2 regions of the Plantactinospora sp. GCM10030261 genome follow, and region 1 is predicted to be linked to the other one. Evidence: predicted binding sites of a transcription regulator. Region 1 holds the regulator's gene; the other holds the start of a gene.
What was found. The regulator HrcA, encoded in region 1, represses chaperone genes, less so after heat shock. The targets are predictions, from matches to a motif close to GGTTNGCACNCTCNNNNNGAGNGTGCNAACC.

Region 1 (7,133 bases):
TCACCGATGGACATCGCCTCGCTGGACAAGTGGGACGACTACACCGAGGCCAAGGAAGCGATGTTCTTCTACACCGACACCGCCGACGCGCCGTGGACGGTCGTCAAGAGCAACGACAAGAAGCGGGCCCGGATCGAGGCGATGCGACACGTACTGGCCCGGTTCGACTACACCGGCAAGGACGCCGAAGTGGTCGGGACGCCGGATCCGCTGATCGTCGGACCGGCCGGCCTCGACCTGAGGCCCGACGAGCAGACGGTGCACGTCTTCCCCAAGCTGTAGGACCGGGGTCCGCGACCGGCCGGGCCGGGCGCGGGTGGAGCGGCTGGCCGCCGGCACCAGACGGTCCCGGCGGCCACCCGCTCGCCCGCGACCCCCAGACGCCGTCTCACCAGCGGCCGAGCCTGGCCGAGAGCACCGCGAGCGCGGCCACCCCGGCGGTCGAGGTACGCAGCACGTCACCGCCCAACCGGACCGGACGTGCCCCGGCAGCGGCGAACGCCGCCAACTCGGACTCCGCCACGCCGCCCTCCGGCCCGACCACCAGGACGATGTCGCCAGCCGGTGGAAGCTCGGCCCTGGTCAGCCGGTCCGTCGCCGCCTCGTGCAGGACGAAACCGGCGGCTGCCGCCGCGAGCCGGCGGCTCACCCGGGTGGTCGACGCGTCCGGCTCCCCGGCAATCGTCGGCAGCCAGGCGCGGCGCGCCTGCTTGGCGGCCTCCCGCGCGGTCGCCACCCACTTCTCCCTGGCCCGGGCGCCGCGCTCACCACGCCACTGGACCACCGACCGGGCCGCCGCCCAGGGCACGACCTCGTCGACGCCGGTCTCCGTCATCGCCTGCACGGCCAGTTCACCGCGGTCACCCTTGGCGATGCCCTGGACGACCACCAGCCGCGGGTCCGCCGGTTCCGCGTACCCGCGGTCGGTGATCTCAAGTTCGAGCGTGCCTCGACCGACGGCGGCGACCACCGCGGTGGCCGTGCCGCCCCGGCCGTCGGCGAGCAGGAGGTTCTCGCCGACCCGCAGCCGTTGCACGGTGGCGGCGTGGTGTCCCTCGGCACCGTCGAGGGTGTGCCGGTTACCAGGAGGCAAGGCGTCGACCAGGAACAGCGGCGCGCTCACCGGTTCAGGCGTGGCCGTTGAACGCGTCCCGCATCCGGGAGAAGAAGCCGCCCTGCTTGGTCAACTCGGCCACCTCCTCGCCGCGGGTCTTCGCGAACTCCCGCAATATCCGTTCCTGCTCGGCGTCGATCTTGGTGGGGGTACGCACATCCAGGTGCACGAAAAGATCACCCCGCCCCGTTCCGCGAAGGTGCGGCACGCCGCGGGCGCGCAACCGGACCGTGCTGCCCGGCTGGGTGCCCGGCTTGACGTCGACCGGCTCCTCGCTGTCCAGCGTCTTGATGGTCAGCCGGGTGCCCAGGGCGGCGGCCGTCATCGGCACGGTGACCCGGCAGTGTAGGTCGTCACCCTTGCGGGAGTAGACGTCGTGCGGCCGTTCGTGGATCTCGACGTACAGGTCGCCAGCGGTGCCACCACCGGGTCCGACCTCACCCTGCTGGGCCAGCCGAATCCGCATGCCGTCCTCGACTCCAGCCGGAATCTTCACGGTGAGCGAGCGCCGGGTGCGCACCCGGCCGTCACCAGCGCAGGTGGGGCAGGGGTGTGGGATCACGGTGCCGTAGCCCTGGCACACCGTGCAGGGCCGGGACGAGACGACCTGGCCGAGGAAGGTGCGCTGCACCGACTGGATCTCGCCGCGCCCGCCGCAGGCCTCGCAGGTGGCCAGGTGCGTGCCGGCAGCCGTGCCCGCCCCGGAACAGGTGGTGCAGAGCACGGCGGTGTCGACCGTGATCGGCGCCTCCACCCCGAAGGCGGTCTCCTGAAGGTCCAGTTCGAGCCGGAGGATGGCGTCCGCGCCGGGCCGGGTCCGAGGACGGGGGCCGCGGGCGCCGCCACCACCGGCGGCTCCGAAGAACGCGTCCATGATGTCCTGGAAACCGACGAAAGGTCCGGCCCCAGCGGGGCCGGCGCCCGCACCCCCACCGCCCGGGGCGAGAGGGTCGCCGCCCAGATCGACGATCTGCCGCTTCTGGTCGTCGGAGAGCACCTCGTACGCGGCGTTGATCTCCTTGAACCGGTCGTGCGCCTTCGGGTCAGGGTTGACGTCCGGGTGGTACTGGCGCGCCAACTTGCGGTAGGCGCGCTTGATCTCATCATCCGAGGCGTCCCGGCTCACGCCGAGAATCCCGTAGTAATCCCTGGTCACTGCGTTCCGTGTCCCCATGTCGATTCCAGGTCGGCCGCCGGTCGGCAGGTCGGGTCAGTTCTGCGCCAAAAGGTCACCCACGTAGCGTGCCACGGCACGCACGGTGGCGATGGTGCCGGGGTAATCCATCCGGGTCGGCCCGAGGACGCCCAGTCCACCGACGATGGTGGCACCTGGACCGTAACCCGTGCTGACAACCGAGGCCGCCCGCAGATTGTCGATCTCGTTCTCGTCGCCGATGCGGACCCGAGGACCGCTCGGCTCCGCCTCACCGATCAGCTTGAGCAGGATGACCTCCTCCTCGAGCGCCTCCAGTATCGGTCGCAGCGAGCCCTGGAAGTCGAGCAGGCCGGCGCGGGTGAGGTTGGCCGTTCCGGCCAGCGCGATCCGCTCCTCGTGCCGCTCGACAAGGGTTTCCAGCAGCACCGAGGAGATCGTCGCCATCGCCGACCGGTGGTCCGGTGAGGTCTCCTCGACGAGCGCCTGGACCAGCGGCGGAGTCTCCGAGAGCCGGGTGCCGACCAGCTTCTCGTTCGCCCGCTGGCGCAGATCGAGCACGTCGTCGGCGGCGATCGGGCCGGGCAGTTCCACGAGCCGCTGCTCGACCCGTCCGGTGTCGGCGATCATCACCACCATCAGCCGGGTGGTCGAGATCGGCACCAGTTCCAGGTGGCGTACCGAGGACCGGGCCAGGCTCGGGTACTGCACGACGGCGACCTGCCGGGTGAGTTGTGCGAGCAGCCGCACCGTCCGGTGCACGACGTCGTCCAGGTCGACGGCGCCGACCAGGAAGCGTTCGATCGCCCGGCGCTCGGCCGGGCTGAGCGGCTTGACCCGGGACAGCCGGTCGACGAACAGCCGGTAGCCCCGGTCGGTGGGGACCCGGCCCGCGCTGGTGTGCGGCTGCCGGATGTAGCCCTCCTCCTCGAGCACGGCCATGTCGTTGCGCACGGTGGCCGGGGAGACCCCGAGCTGATGGCGCTCGACAAGCGCCCGGCTGCCCACCGGCTCCTGGGTGGCGACGTAGTCCTCCACGATCGCCCGGAGGACGTCGAGCTTGCGCTCGTCGAGACCCATGCTCACCTCCCATCGGCCTCATCCGAAAGGACTGGCACTCGACTGTAGCGAGTGCCAGTCTACGACGGCGACGGCGAATCGCGCGATGATCACGGACCGCCCTCCCTTCGGCTACTGGCGCGGGTGGATGTCGGGTCCTACCGTGACGTCATGACCGAACCACCTCGCCCTCCCGGAGCAGGTGATCCGGATCCGGCCTCGTCGGACCCAACCGCTCCGCTGCCGCCCGCGACACCGCCGCCCCCATCGGGAGACGTAACCCCCGGCTCGCCGCCGGGCCCGTATCCGCCCGCCGGCCCCCCGCCAGGCAGTCCGCAACCGGGCGGCCCGGCCTCGGCCGGACCGAGCGGCTTCCCTCCGCCGACCAGCGCTGGCGGACCTGACTACCCACCGGGAAGCGGCGGGCCGGGCTACCCACCGGGCGGTTACGGCGCCGGGCCGGCTCCGGCCGGATACGGCAGCAACGACGACCGGACCTGGGCACTGCTCGCGCACGGCCTGGGCGCGGCCGGCGTCATCGTCGGCGGCGGGCTGCTGGGCTGGGTGGCACCGCTGATCGCCATGGTGGCGCGGGGCCAACAGTCGCCCACCGTGCGGGCGCATGCCGTGTCGGCTCTCAACTTCCAGATCACCTGGGCCGTCGTCTACGTCATCACCTGGATCGCGACGTTCGTCACGTGCGGGGTGCTGTTCTTCCTGCCGATGATCGTCTGGGTGGTTCCGGTCATCTTCGGCATCATCGGGGCGGTCAAGGCCAACGAGGGCGTGGTCTACCGCTACCCGATGTCCTACCCGTTCGTGAAGCGCTGACCGACGCTCCGCCGGGTGCCGTCGCGGCACCCGGCGGACCGCCCGCGATCCACCCGAGGTGCGGGATACCGCGGAGTTGCGTCGTCCCCCACCACCCGACATGCCGCACATCGAGTCGATCGGACGACAGCGACGGTCCGGCGTCGGCGGCTCAGGGCAGCAGGTCGCGGACGACCGCGTCGGCGAGCAGCCGGCCGCGCAGCGTGAGCACCGCCCGGCCCGCCGGGTACGCCGCCGGGTCCAGCAGCCCGTCCGCCAGCGCCCGGTCGGCCGCCGCCCGTCCGGCCTCGTCCAGCACGCTCAACGGCAGCCCGTCGGCCAGCCGCAGTCGCAGCATCACATCCTCGGTCCGCCGGTCCGCCTCGGTGAGTAGCTCCCGACCGTGTCCCGGTGACCGACCCTCGGCCAGCCGACGCGCGTACCCGGTCGGGTGCTTGACGTTCCACCAGCGCACGCCGCCGACGTGGCTGTGTGCCCCCGGGCCGAGGCCCCACCAGTCGCCGCCGGTCCAGTAGAGCAGGTTGTGCCGGCACCGGGCGGCCGGCGACGTGGCCCAGTTCGACACCTCGTACCAGGAGAAGCCGGCGGCGCCCAGCGCGGCCTCCGCCGCCAGGTAACGGTCCGCGGCCTCGTCGTCCGACGGGTACGGCAACTCGCCGCGACGCATCCTCGCCGCCAGCCGGGTGCCGTCCTCCACGATCAGGGCGTACGCGCTGACGTGGTCCACCCCGGCGGCCGTGACCTCGGCCAGCGAGGCCGCGAAGTCCTCCGGCCGCTCCCCCGGCGTACCGTAGATCAGGTCCAGGTTGACGTGCTCGAACCCGGCGTCCCGGGCCTCGGCGGCGGCGGCCGCCGCCCGACCCGGGCGGTGCCGCCGGTCCAGCACCGCCAGCACCCCCGGCGCGGCCGACTGCATGCCGAGCGAGATCCGGGTGTAACCGGCGGCTCGCAACGCCGCCAGGGACTCCGGCGTCACCGACTCCGGGTTCGCCTCGGTGGTCACCTCCACGTCGTCGGCCAGCCCCCAGGTGCGGTCGATGCCGGCCAGGATCCGGCCCAGGTCGGCGGCCGGCAGCAGGGTCGGCGTGCCACCGCCGACGAAGACGGTGTCCACCCGGGCCGGCGGCGTCCCGTCCAGCACCCGGGCCGCCAGGTCCAGCTCGGCGAGGACCGCGTCGGCGTACGTCTCCCGGCTCGCCCCGCCGCCGAGTTCGCTCGCGGTGTACGTGTTGAAGTCGCAGTAGCCGCACCGGCTCGCGCAGAACGGCACATGCACGTACACGCCGAACCCGCGGGTGCCGACGGCGGCCCGCGCGGCGGGCGGCAGCGATCCGTCGGCGGGCACGGCTTCGCCGTCTGGGAGGACGCCAGGCATCCGACTATTGTGCGCCCATGACTGCCGCCACCGACCCGCTCGTCCGGGTGTCCACCTCGGCCGGGGTGACCACCCTCACGCTGGACAGCCCGGCCAACCGCAACGCGTTGTCCACCCAGCTGATGACCGAACTGCTGGCCGGCCTGACGGCCGCCGTCGCGGACGACGCGGTGCGGGCCGTGGTGCTGTCCCACACCGGCCCGGTCTTCTGCTCCGGTGCCGACCTCAAGGAGACCGCCGCCGCTTACGCCAGCGGCACGGTCCCCGCCGGCATGCTCGGCGACGTACTGGCCGCCGTGTGGGAGTGCCCGAAGCCGGTGGTGGCCCGGGTCGGCGGTCCGGCGCGGGCCGGTGGCCTGGGGTTGATCGCGGCCGCCGACATCGCGGTCTGCGCCCGGGAGGCCACCTTCGCCTTCACCGAGGTGCGGATCGGTGTCATCCCGGCGGTCATCTCCGCCACCGTGCTCCGGCGGTTGGCTCCCCGGGCCGCCGCCGACCTGTACCTGACCGGCGAGACCTTCGACGGTGACCGGGCCGAACGGGTGGGGCTCGTCACCGCGGCCGTGCCGGCCGCCGACCTGGACGCGGCGGTCGACCGGTACTGCGCGGCCCTGGTCCGCGGCGCCCCCGGCGCCCTCGCCGGCGCCAAGGAGCTGCTGCGCCGGCCGGCCGGCACCGGGCTGCGGGCCGAGTTGGCCGAGTTGTCGACGCTCTCCACCGGGTACTTCCTCTCCGCGGAGGGCCGGGAGGGGGTGCTGGCGTTCCGGGAGAAGCGGCCGGCGAGCTGGGTGCCGGCCGCGGACTGACCGTTCGTGCAATCGGCCTGGCCGTCCGCTTCGGCGTAGGCTGGGCGGACTGTTGTCGGGCAGGGGGTATGGGTGCGGGCTCGGACGATGGTGGCGGCGTCGGCCGCTCTCCTGGTGCTGATCACGGTTGCGGCCGTGGTGATGGCGGACCGGTTCGGCGGGCAGCTGTCGTTGCCGCGGGCGCTCGGCTGCGTGGTCCGGGCCGACGGCGAGGTGACCCTGGATCCCGAACAGATGGCGAACGCGGCCACCATCTCCGCCGTGGGAATCCGGCGCGGCATGCCGGCGCAGGCCGTCGTGGTGGCGCTCGCCACCGCCTACCAGGAGTCGGGGCTGCGGAATCTGGCCGGGGGCGACCGTGACTCGGTGGGGCTGTTCCAGCAACGACCGAGCCAGGGCTGGGGCACTCCCGAGCAGATCCGCGATCCCCGGTACGCCGCGAACCGGTTCTACGCCGCGCTGGTGAAGGTGCGGGGCTGGGAACGCATGCGGGTGACCGACGCCGCGCAGCGGGTCCAGCGGTCGGCCTTCCCCGAGGCGTACCAGAAGTGGGCGGACGAGGCGGGCGTGCTCAGCCGGGCCCTGGTGGGCGAGGCCACCGGCGCGGTGTCCTGCACCGTGCCCCGGGATCCGGTGCTGCGCGGCGCCGCCGCGGCGACCGAGCTGAGCAGCCGGCTGAGCCGGGACTGGGGCTCGGTCCGGACGGCTGAGCTGGCCGAGCTGCTCGGCCTCAGCCTGGTGGCGACCGACCAGCAGGCCGGTTGGCAGTACGCGCACTGGCTGGTCGCGCACGCC
Region 2 (7,133 bases), on a different contig from region 1:
ATCCTGACGCGGGATCCGCAGCCGATACCCGCCCGCCACGATGACCCCGTCCGGGCAGCGCACCCGGCGGGTGCGGGTCGCGACCGCAATCGCCAGGCCGGTGAGCGTGGTGCCGTTGAGCCAGGTGGCGACGCGTACCCGGCGAGAGGTGGCGGGCATGGGACCAGGATGCGCCCGGGGGCCCCGGCCGTCCACCGGGGCGGAGGTGTCGCATCACCGTCGCGGCGGCACGTTCGGCCGCGGCGGATCCGGCGTTCGATGGTTGGCCCGGCCCCCGGTCTTCGAGGGACGGAATGTCGCTGTCACCGGCGCGCCGCTGTCACCGGCGCGCCGCTGTTACCGGCGCGCCGCCGCCACCGGGCGCCACCGTCACCTGCCGGGCTGAGCGACGGAAGTACGAGTTCGCGGCCGGTTGGAACATCAGCACCATTGCGGCGATCACAAAGCCGACATGCAGGATCCGGCTGCCGGCGAAGGTCAGCGCCAGCGGGCCGGCGCCGGCGATCGCCGCCGACAGTGAATTGCCCTCGACCAGCCACCGGACTGGATCCACCACCAGCGAGAGCGTGCCGAGGACGCCGAGCAGCACGGCGAGGGTGAGGCGAGCCCAGTTCGCGCCCGACCGGAGCCGGACGGCGAGCCAGGTCGCCAGCAGGAAGACGACGACCCGGATGCCGACACCGGTGACGATCTCGGTCGTGGAGGCGTCACCCTGCCGGAGGAGGTCCGTCAGGGCGAGGAGGGTTTCGAAGCCGCCGGCGGCCACCGCCGCAAGCCACAACAGGGAGGCGGTACGCACCGCGGGCGGGGGGCTGGCCTGGTTCTTCATCACGAGGTTACCTTTCTCGAGGTTGCCTCCAGCCTGTCCGCGATCGCCTACAAGATCATTCCGGCAGCGCCCTGATGTGGTGTAGAGCCCGCCCCACCGAGCCGCATCCCGCTGGCATTACCGGTCGGGGACGGCCTGGGGCATGATGGCGGGCATGACGGAGACCCCGCATCCCCTCTACGCGGCGCACGCCGAGACCCTCACCAGGGCCCTGCACGCGATCACCGAGCGCGGCTACTGGTCCGCCTATCCCGAATCGCCAAGCCCTCGGGTGTACGGAGAGACCGCCGCAGCCGAAGGCGAGGCGGCCTTCCAGGCGTACCTGGGCAACCGGTTCCCCCTCGACCAGCCCGGCGAGCGGGACGAGGTGGCCACCGAGGTCAGCCCGTTCGGCGTCGACCTGGGCGTGCGGTATCCGCACAGCGACCCGGACGCCATGCTCGTCGCCGCCACCGCGGCGCTGCCCGCCTGGCGCGACGCTGGTCCGCAGGCCCGCGCGGGTGTCTGCCTGGAGATCCTCGCTCGGCTGCACAAGCACGTCTTCGAGCTGGCCAACGCGGTGCAGTTCACCAGCGGCCAGGCCTTCGTGATGGCGTTCCAGGCCGGTGGGGCGCACGCGCTGGACCGCGCCCTGGAGGCGATCGCCTACGCGTACGCCGAGATGACCCGGCACCCCGCCACCGCAGACTGGGAGAAGGCGGCCGGCAAGGGCGACCCGTTGCGGATGACCAAGACGTACCACGTGGTGCCGCGCGGCGTCGGCCTGGTGATCGGCTGTAACACCTTCCCGACCTGGAACTCGTATCCCGGACTGTTCGCCTCGCTCGTCACCGGCAACCCGGTCGTGGTGAAGCCACATCCGCGGGCGGTGCTACCGCTCGCCGTCACCGTCCGGTACGCCCGGGAGGTGCTCGCCGAGGCCGGCTTCGACCCCAACCTGGTGCTGCTGGCCGCCGAGGCGCCCGGCGAAGGCCTGGCGTCGACCCTGGCCACCCGTCCCGAGGTGAAAATTGTCGACTTCACCGGCTCTACCGAGTACGGCGACTGGCTGGAGGCCAACGCCCGGCAGGCCGCCGTCTACACCGAGAAGGCCGGACTCAACACGGTCGTCATCGACTCCACCGACGACTTCGCCGGCATGTGCCGCAACCTCGGCTTCACGCTGACGCTCTACAGCGGGCAGATGTGTACCACCTCGCAGAACATTCTCATCCCGGCCGGTGGCATAGACACCGACCAGGGACACAAGAGCTTCGACGAGGTGGCCTCCGGCATCGCCGCCGCGGTCGGCAAGCTCACCGGTGACCCGGCACGTGGGGTCGAACTGACCGGTGCCATCGTCAACGACGGGGTGCTGGAGCGGCTCGCCGAGTCGGCGAAACTCGGTGAGGTGGTGCTGGAGTCGCGTACCGTCGAGCACCCGAAGTTCCCTGACGCGGTGGTGCGTACGCCGACCATCGTGAAGCTGACCGCGGACGCCGCGGCGACGTACGGCCGGGAGTGGTTCGGGCCCATCTCGTTCGTCATCGCGACCGGGTCCACCGAACACAGCCTGCAGATCCTCCAGGACACCGTGGGAACTGGCGGGGCGTTGACCGCGGGCGTCTACTCCACCGACGAGCACGTCCTGGACGCTACCGAGAAGGTGGCCATGGACGTCGGGGTGCACCTGTCGTGCAACCTTACCGGCGGGGTCTTCGTCAACCAGTCCGCGGCCTTCTCCGACTTCCACGCCAGCGGTGCCAACCCGGCCGCCAATGCCGCGCTTACCGACGGCGCGTACGTCGCCAACCGGTTCCGCATCGTCCAGAGCCGCCGCCCCGCGTGACGGAAGGGCCCTTTCTGTCGGCCGTCGGGTACGGGAAGGGGCCCCCTCCTATGGCCGTTTCGCGGTGAACGGCTCAGGTGGTCGGTGCGCGTGCGGCGGCGTTCGTGGGCGTTCGGGTCAGGCGGGGCGACGCATCTGCAGCTCGGTCATCCCCGGCACGGTGGGATGCGGTACGCCGACACCCGTATCGACGAACCCGAGCCGCTGGTATGCCCGGACCGCTCGATCGTTGCCCACCACCACCTCGAGCAGCAGTTCAGGCCGCCCGCAGGATCGGGACCAGGCGGCCACCGCGTCGATCAGGGGCCCGAGCACGCCGCTGCCCCGCCAGGTAGGCGTGAGGTAGACCGCGAAGATCACGGTGGTCCCGGTGTCCCGGGGGGCCACCACACCGCCGGCGTGACCGACGAACCGGCCGTCGTGATCGGCGATGAACTGGCCGCGTTCGGTCCCGCTCGCGCTGCCGGCGATCCGGGCCGCGAACTCGGCGTGCGGTCGGGCGGCCGCTTCGGCCACCGTCTCGAGGAACGCCAGCGGTGAGTCGGCCAGCATCTCCAGCCGCAGGGCACGCATCCGGGCGCTGTCCGCGATCTCCACCCGGCGCACCGTGACGTGGTCCGGTTGGATCGCACGCCGCTCCGCCGCCAGTGGCCCGCCGCGTTGGTCGGACGCCGGGACCGTGCCGGCGCGATCGGATGTCGTGGTGGTGTCGCGGCGGTCCTCTTCCCGGACAGAGGATGTCGGGGGTGCGGGTGGCATGCGTCATGCCTACCGGCGCGGCACCTGCCGGGCAACCCGATTGGCCGACCTGAGATACCGATAGGTGCCCTCCTGGCCGGGTCTATCGGCGCCATCCGGAAAGCGCGCCGAGCGTCCGTTTTGGGGTAGTGCACCGGCGTGACCCCTCGTGTACCGTGCGATTTCGATCGCCGGTTCCGTTGGCCCGCCACGGGTCACGGATCGGTGGCGCCGGGCCGGCGCATGTCGCGCCCGAGGGGGTAATCAGCCCCGCACCATCGAAGTGAGGAAGTGCGCCGTGGCACAGGGCACCGTGAAGTGGTTCAACAGCGAAAAGGGCTACGGATTCATCGCGGTCGACGGTGGGCAGGACGTGTTCGTCCACTTCTCGGCTATTGAGATGGACGGTTACAAGGCCCTTGACGACGGGCAGCGCGTCGAGTTCGAGATCGCGCAGGGACAGAAGGGCCCGCAGGCCGAGCAGGTCCGCCTCATCGCCTGAACCTTGCCCCAAGCCCGGCCGTTCGGCGGCTGGGACACCGGTCGCACCTCGGGCAGGATCATGGTTCCACGCCAGCCGTCGCCAGGAGCACGATGAGCCAGCCCTCCGAGCCGTCCCACCCTGCCACCGACCCGCCCCCGGGGCCAGGGGCCGGCCCACCACAACCTGACCCGACGCATCAGCCGGGTTGGCCGCATCAGCCCGGCCCGCAACAGCCCGACCCGACGCATCAGCCCGCGCCCGGTTGGCCGCAACAGCCCGGTTGGCCGCCGAACCCGCCCGCGCCCAGCGTCGAACCGATGCCGGGGGCGGCCTGGCCGTCACCACAACAGGGCTGGCCGCCCCAGCAGGGTTGGCAGCCGCAGCCGGGTTGGTCGCCACAACCGGGCTGGCCGGGGCCCGGCTGGCAGTCCGCGTACGACTGGAACGACCCGCTGGTGAACCCGCCCGGCGCCGGCGTCGGCGGCTGGTTCGCGCGGAGCTGGGCAGCGGCCCGGCGGAGTTGGCGACCGTTGCTGCCGATCCTGCTGCTCACGCAGATCGCGCCGGCGATCGCGGTCAGCCTGGTCGCCGTGCCCTTCGAGGCCGAGGCGTTGGCCGAGCCGGCGACCGCCGAGGTGACCACGGGTGACCTGCGGCTGATGCTGGGCAACCTGTTCGTCTACTACGGGGTGCTGCTCGGCGGCGCGGTCCTGGCGGCCGTCGTACAGGCGATCGGATGGGCCGCCGGATTCCGGGTGCTCGCCGGTCAGGCCGCGGGGCAGCCGGTGAGCGTGGGTGACGCGTTCCGGTACGGGGTGCGCCGGGCTCCCGGTCTCTGGGCCTGGTCGCTGCTGGTCGGGTTGATCATCGCCGTCGGCCTCTGCGCATGCGTGCTGCCGGGGTTCTATCTGGCGTTCGCCCTGAGCATGACGCTCCCGGTGTACGTGTTCGAGCGCCGCAACCCGATCGGTCGCTCCTTCGGGATGGTGCACACCCAGTTCGGCATGGCGCTCGGCCGGATCGCGATCATCGTCGGGCTGGCCGTGGGCTGCTCCCTGGGGGTCGTCGTCCTGCAGGCGTTGGGGATTGCGGCGACCGGCGGCTCGCTGACCGGACCGAGCACGCTCACCCCCGGGTACGTCGTGGTGACAGTCGTCGCCACGGTGTTCTTCCTGCCTGCCTATCTCCTGGTGCAGGTGGGGCTGCTCACCACGTACGCCGAGCTGCGGGGAAGCGAAGCGCCGGTGACGACCACACGACTCGCCGGCGAACTCGGTTGACCAGCGTTCAGGCGCTTGCACTCGATGGGGGAGAGTGCTAAACAAGGAATTGGCACTCGCGCCATGTGAGTGCCAATGGTCGGGGCGGTAGGGCCGCGGCCGGGGTTCGCTAGGAGTCGGACCGCGGCACGTGGCCGGTCGTCGCGGGCTGTCCGCCCGGCCGGCGGACGTCACTGTCGCCAGGTAGTGACGTCCGAAGGTGCGTAGTTCGTATGCGGTACGCGCGGGCCAACCGGCTCGGGCGGCCGCGAACGTCCAGGAGGACAACGCCGTATGGCCAAGATGATCGCGTTCGACGAAGAGGCGCGCCGCGGCCTCGAGCGGGGCATGAACCAGCTCGCTGACGCCGTGAAGGTGACCCTCGGCCCCAAGGGCCGCAACGTCGTGCTCGAGAAGAAGTGGGGTGCGCCCACCATCACCAACGATGGTGTGAGCATCGCCAAGGAGATCGAGCTCGAGGACCCGTACGAGAAGATCGGCGCTGAGCTGGTCAAGGAGGTCGCGAAGAAGACCGACGACGTGGCCGGTGACGGCACGACGACGGCGACCGTCCTCGCCCAGGCGCTGGTCAAGGAGGGTCTGCGCAACGTCGCGGCGGGCGCCAACCCGATGGCCCTGAAGCGGGGCATCGAGGCTGCCGTCGCGAACGTCTCGGAGGAGCTGACCAAGCTCGCCAAGGACATCGAGACCAAGGAGCAGATCGCCGCCACCGCGTCGATCTCGGCCGGGGACAACAGCGTCGGCGAGATCATCGCCGAGGCTATGGACAAGGTCGGCAAGGAAGGCGTCATCACCGTCGAGGAGAGCAACACCTTCGGCCTGGAGCTGGAGCTCACCGAGGGTATGCGCTTCGACAAGGGTTACATCTCGCCCTACTTCTGGACCGACCCGGAGCGCATGGAGGCCGTCCTCGACGACCCCTACGTGCTCATCGTCAACAGCAAGATCTCCTCGGTGAAGGACCTGCTCCCGATCCTCGAGAAGGTCATGCAGTCGGGCAAGCCGCTGGCCATCATCGCCGAGGACGTCGAGGGCGAGGCCCTGGCCACCCTGGTCGTCAACAAGGTGCGCGGCACCTTCAAGTCGGTCGCCGTCAAGGCGCCGGGCTTCGGTGACCGCCGCAAGGCCATGCTTACCGACATCGGCATCCTCACCGGTGGCCAGGTCGTCAGCGAGGAGGTCGGCCTCAAGCTGGACGCCGTCAGCCTCGACATGCTGGGCCGCGCCCGCAAGGTCGTGGTGACCAAGGACGAGACCACGATCGTCGACGGCGCCGGTGACGCCGAGCAGATCAACGGCCGGGTGAACCAGATCCGCGCCGAGATCGAGCGCAGCGACTCGGACTACGACCGGGAGAAGCTGCAGGAGCGGCTGGCCAAGCTGGCCGGTGGCGTCGCGGTGATCAAGGTCGGCGCGGCCACCGAGGTCGAGCTGAAGGAGCGCAAGCACCGCATCGAGGACGCGGTGCGCAACGCGAAGGCCGCCGTCGAGGAGGGCATCGTCCCGGGTGGTGGCGTCGCGCTGGTGCAGGCCGGCAAGACCGCCTTCGACAAGCTGGACCTGACCGGCGACGAGGCGACCGGCGCGCAGATCGTCAAGATCGCGCTGGACGCCCCGCTGCGGCAGATCGCCGTCAACGCCGGCCTGGAGGGTGGCGTCGTCGTCGAGCGCGTCCGCAACCTGGAGGCCGGTCACGGCCTCAACGCCGCCACCGGCGAGTACGTGGACATGCTGGACGCCGGCATCAACGACCCGGCCAAGGTGACCCGGTCGGCGTTGCAGAACGCCTCGTCGATCGCGGCCCTGTTCCTGACCACCGAGGCCGTCGTGGCGGACAAGCCGGAGAAGACCCCGGCCGCCCCGGCTGCGCCGGGCGGCGGGGACATGGACTTCTGAGTCCACCCGGATCCGGTAAAGCAACACGACCGAGCCGGTCGGAGCCCGCGGGCTCCGACCGGCTCGGTCCGTTTCTGG

Region 2: groL (chaperonin GroEL) is a predicted target of HrcA. The motif match lies at 5,207-5,237, and genes of this name have one in related genera.

What each region holds. Positions count from the first base shown of each region.
Region 1 is NZ_JBHTDD010000001.1:636,142-643,274, forward strand. It holds gene ppk2 (polyphosphate kinase 2) at 1-282, shown strand, start outside; gene ACFQUZ_RS03205 (16S rRNA (uracil(1498)-N(3))-methyltransferase) at 389-1,123, opposite strand; gene dnaJ (molecular chaperone DnaJ) at 1,128-2,270, opposite strand; gene hrcA (heat-inducible transcriptional repressor HrcA) at 2,325-3,347, opposite strand; gene ACFQUZ_RS03220 (DUF4870 domain-containing protein) at 3,498-4,157, shown strand; gene hemW (radical SAM family heme chaperone HemW) at 4,309-5,532, opposite strand; gene ACFQUZ_RS03230 (enoyl-CoA hydratase-related protein) at 5,550-6,338, shown strand; gene ACFQUZ_RS03235 (hypothetical protein) at 6,426-7,133, shown strand, end outside.
Region 2 is NZ_JBHTDD010000047.1:417-7,549, forward strand. It holds gene ACFQUZ_RS31270 (hypothetical protein) at 1-159, opposite strand, end outside; gene ACFQUZ_RS31275 (hypothetical protein) at 320-832, opposite strand; gene paaN (phenylacetic acid degradation protein PaaN) at 984-2,657, shown strand; gene ACFQUZ_RS31285 (GNAT family N-acetyltransferase) at 2,775-3,230, opposite strand; gene ACFQUZ_RS31290 (cold-shock protein) at 3,694-3,897, shown strand; gene ACFQUZ_RS31295 (hypothetical protein) at 4,197-5,159, shown strand; gene groL (chaperonin GroEL) at 5,433-7,055, shown strand.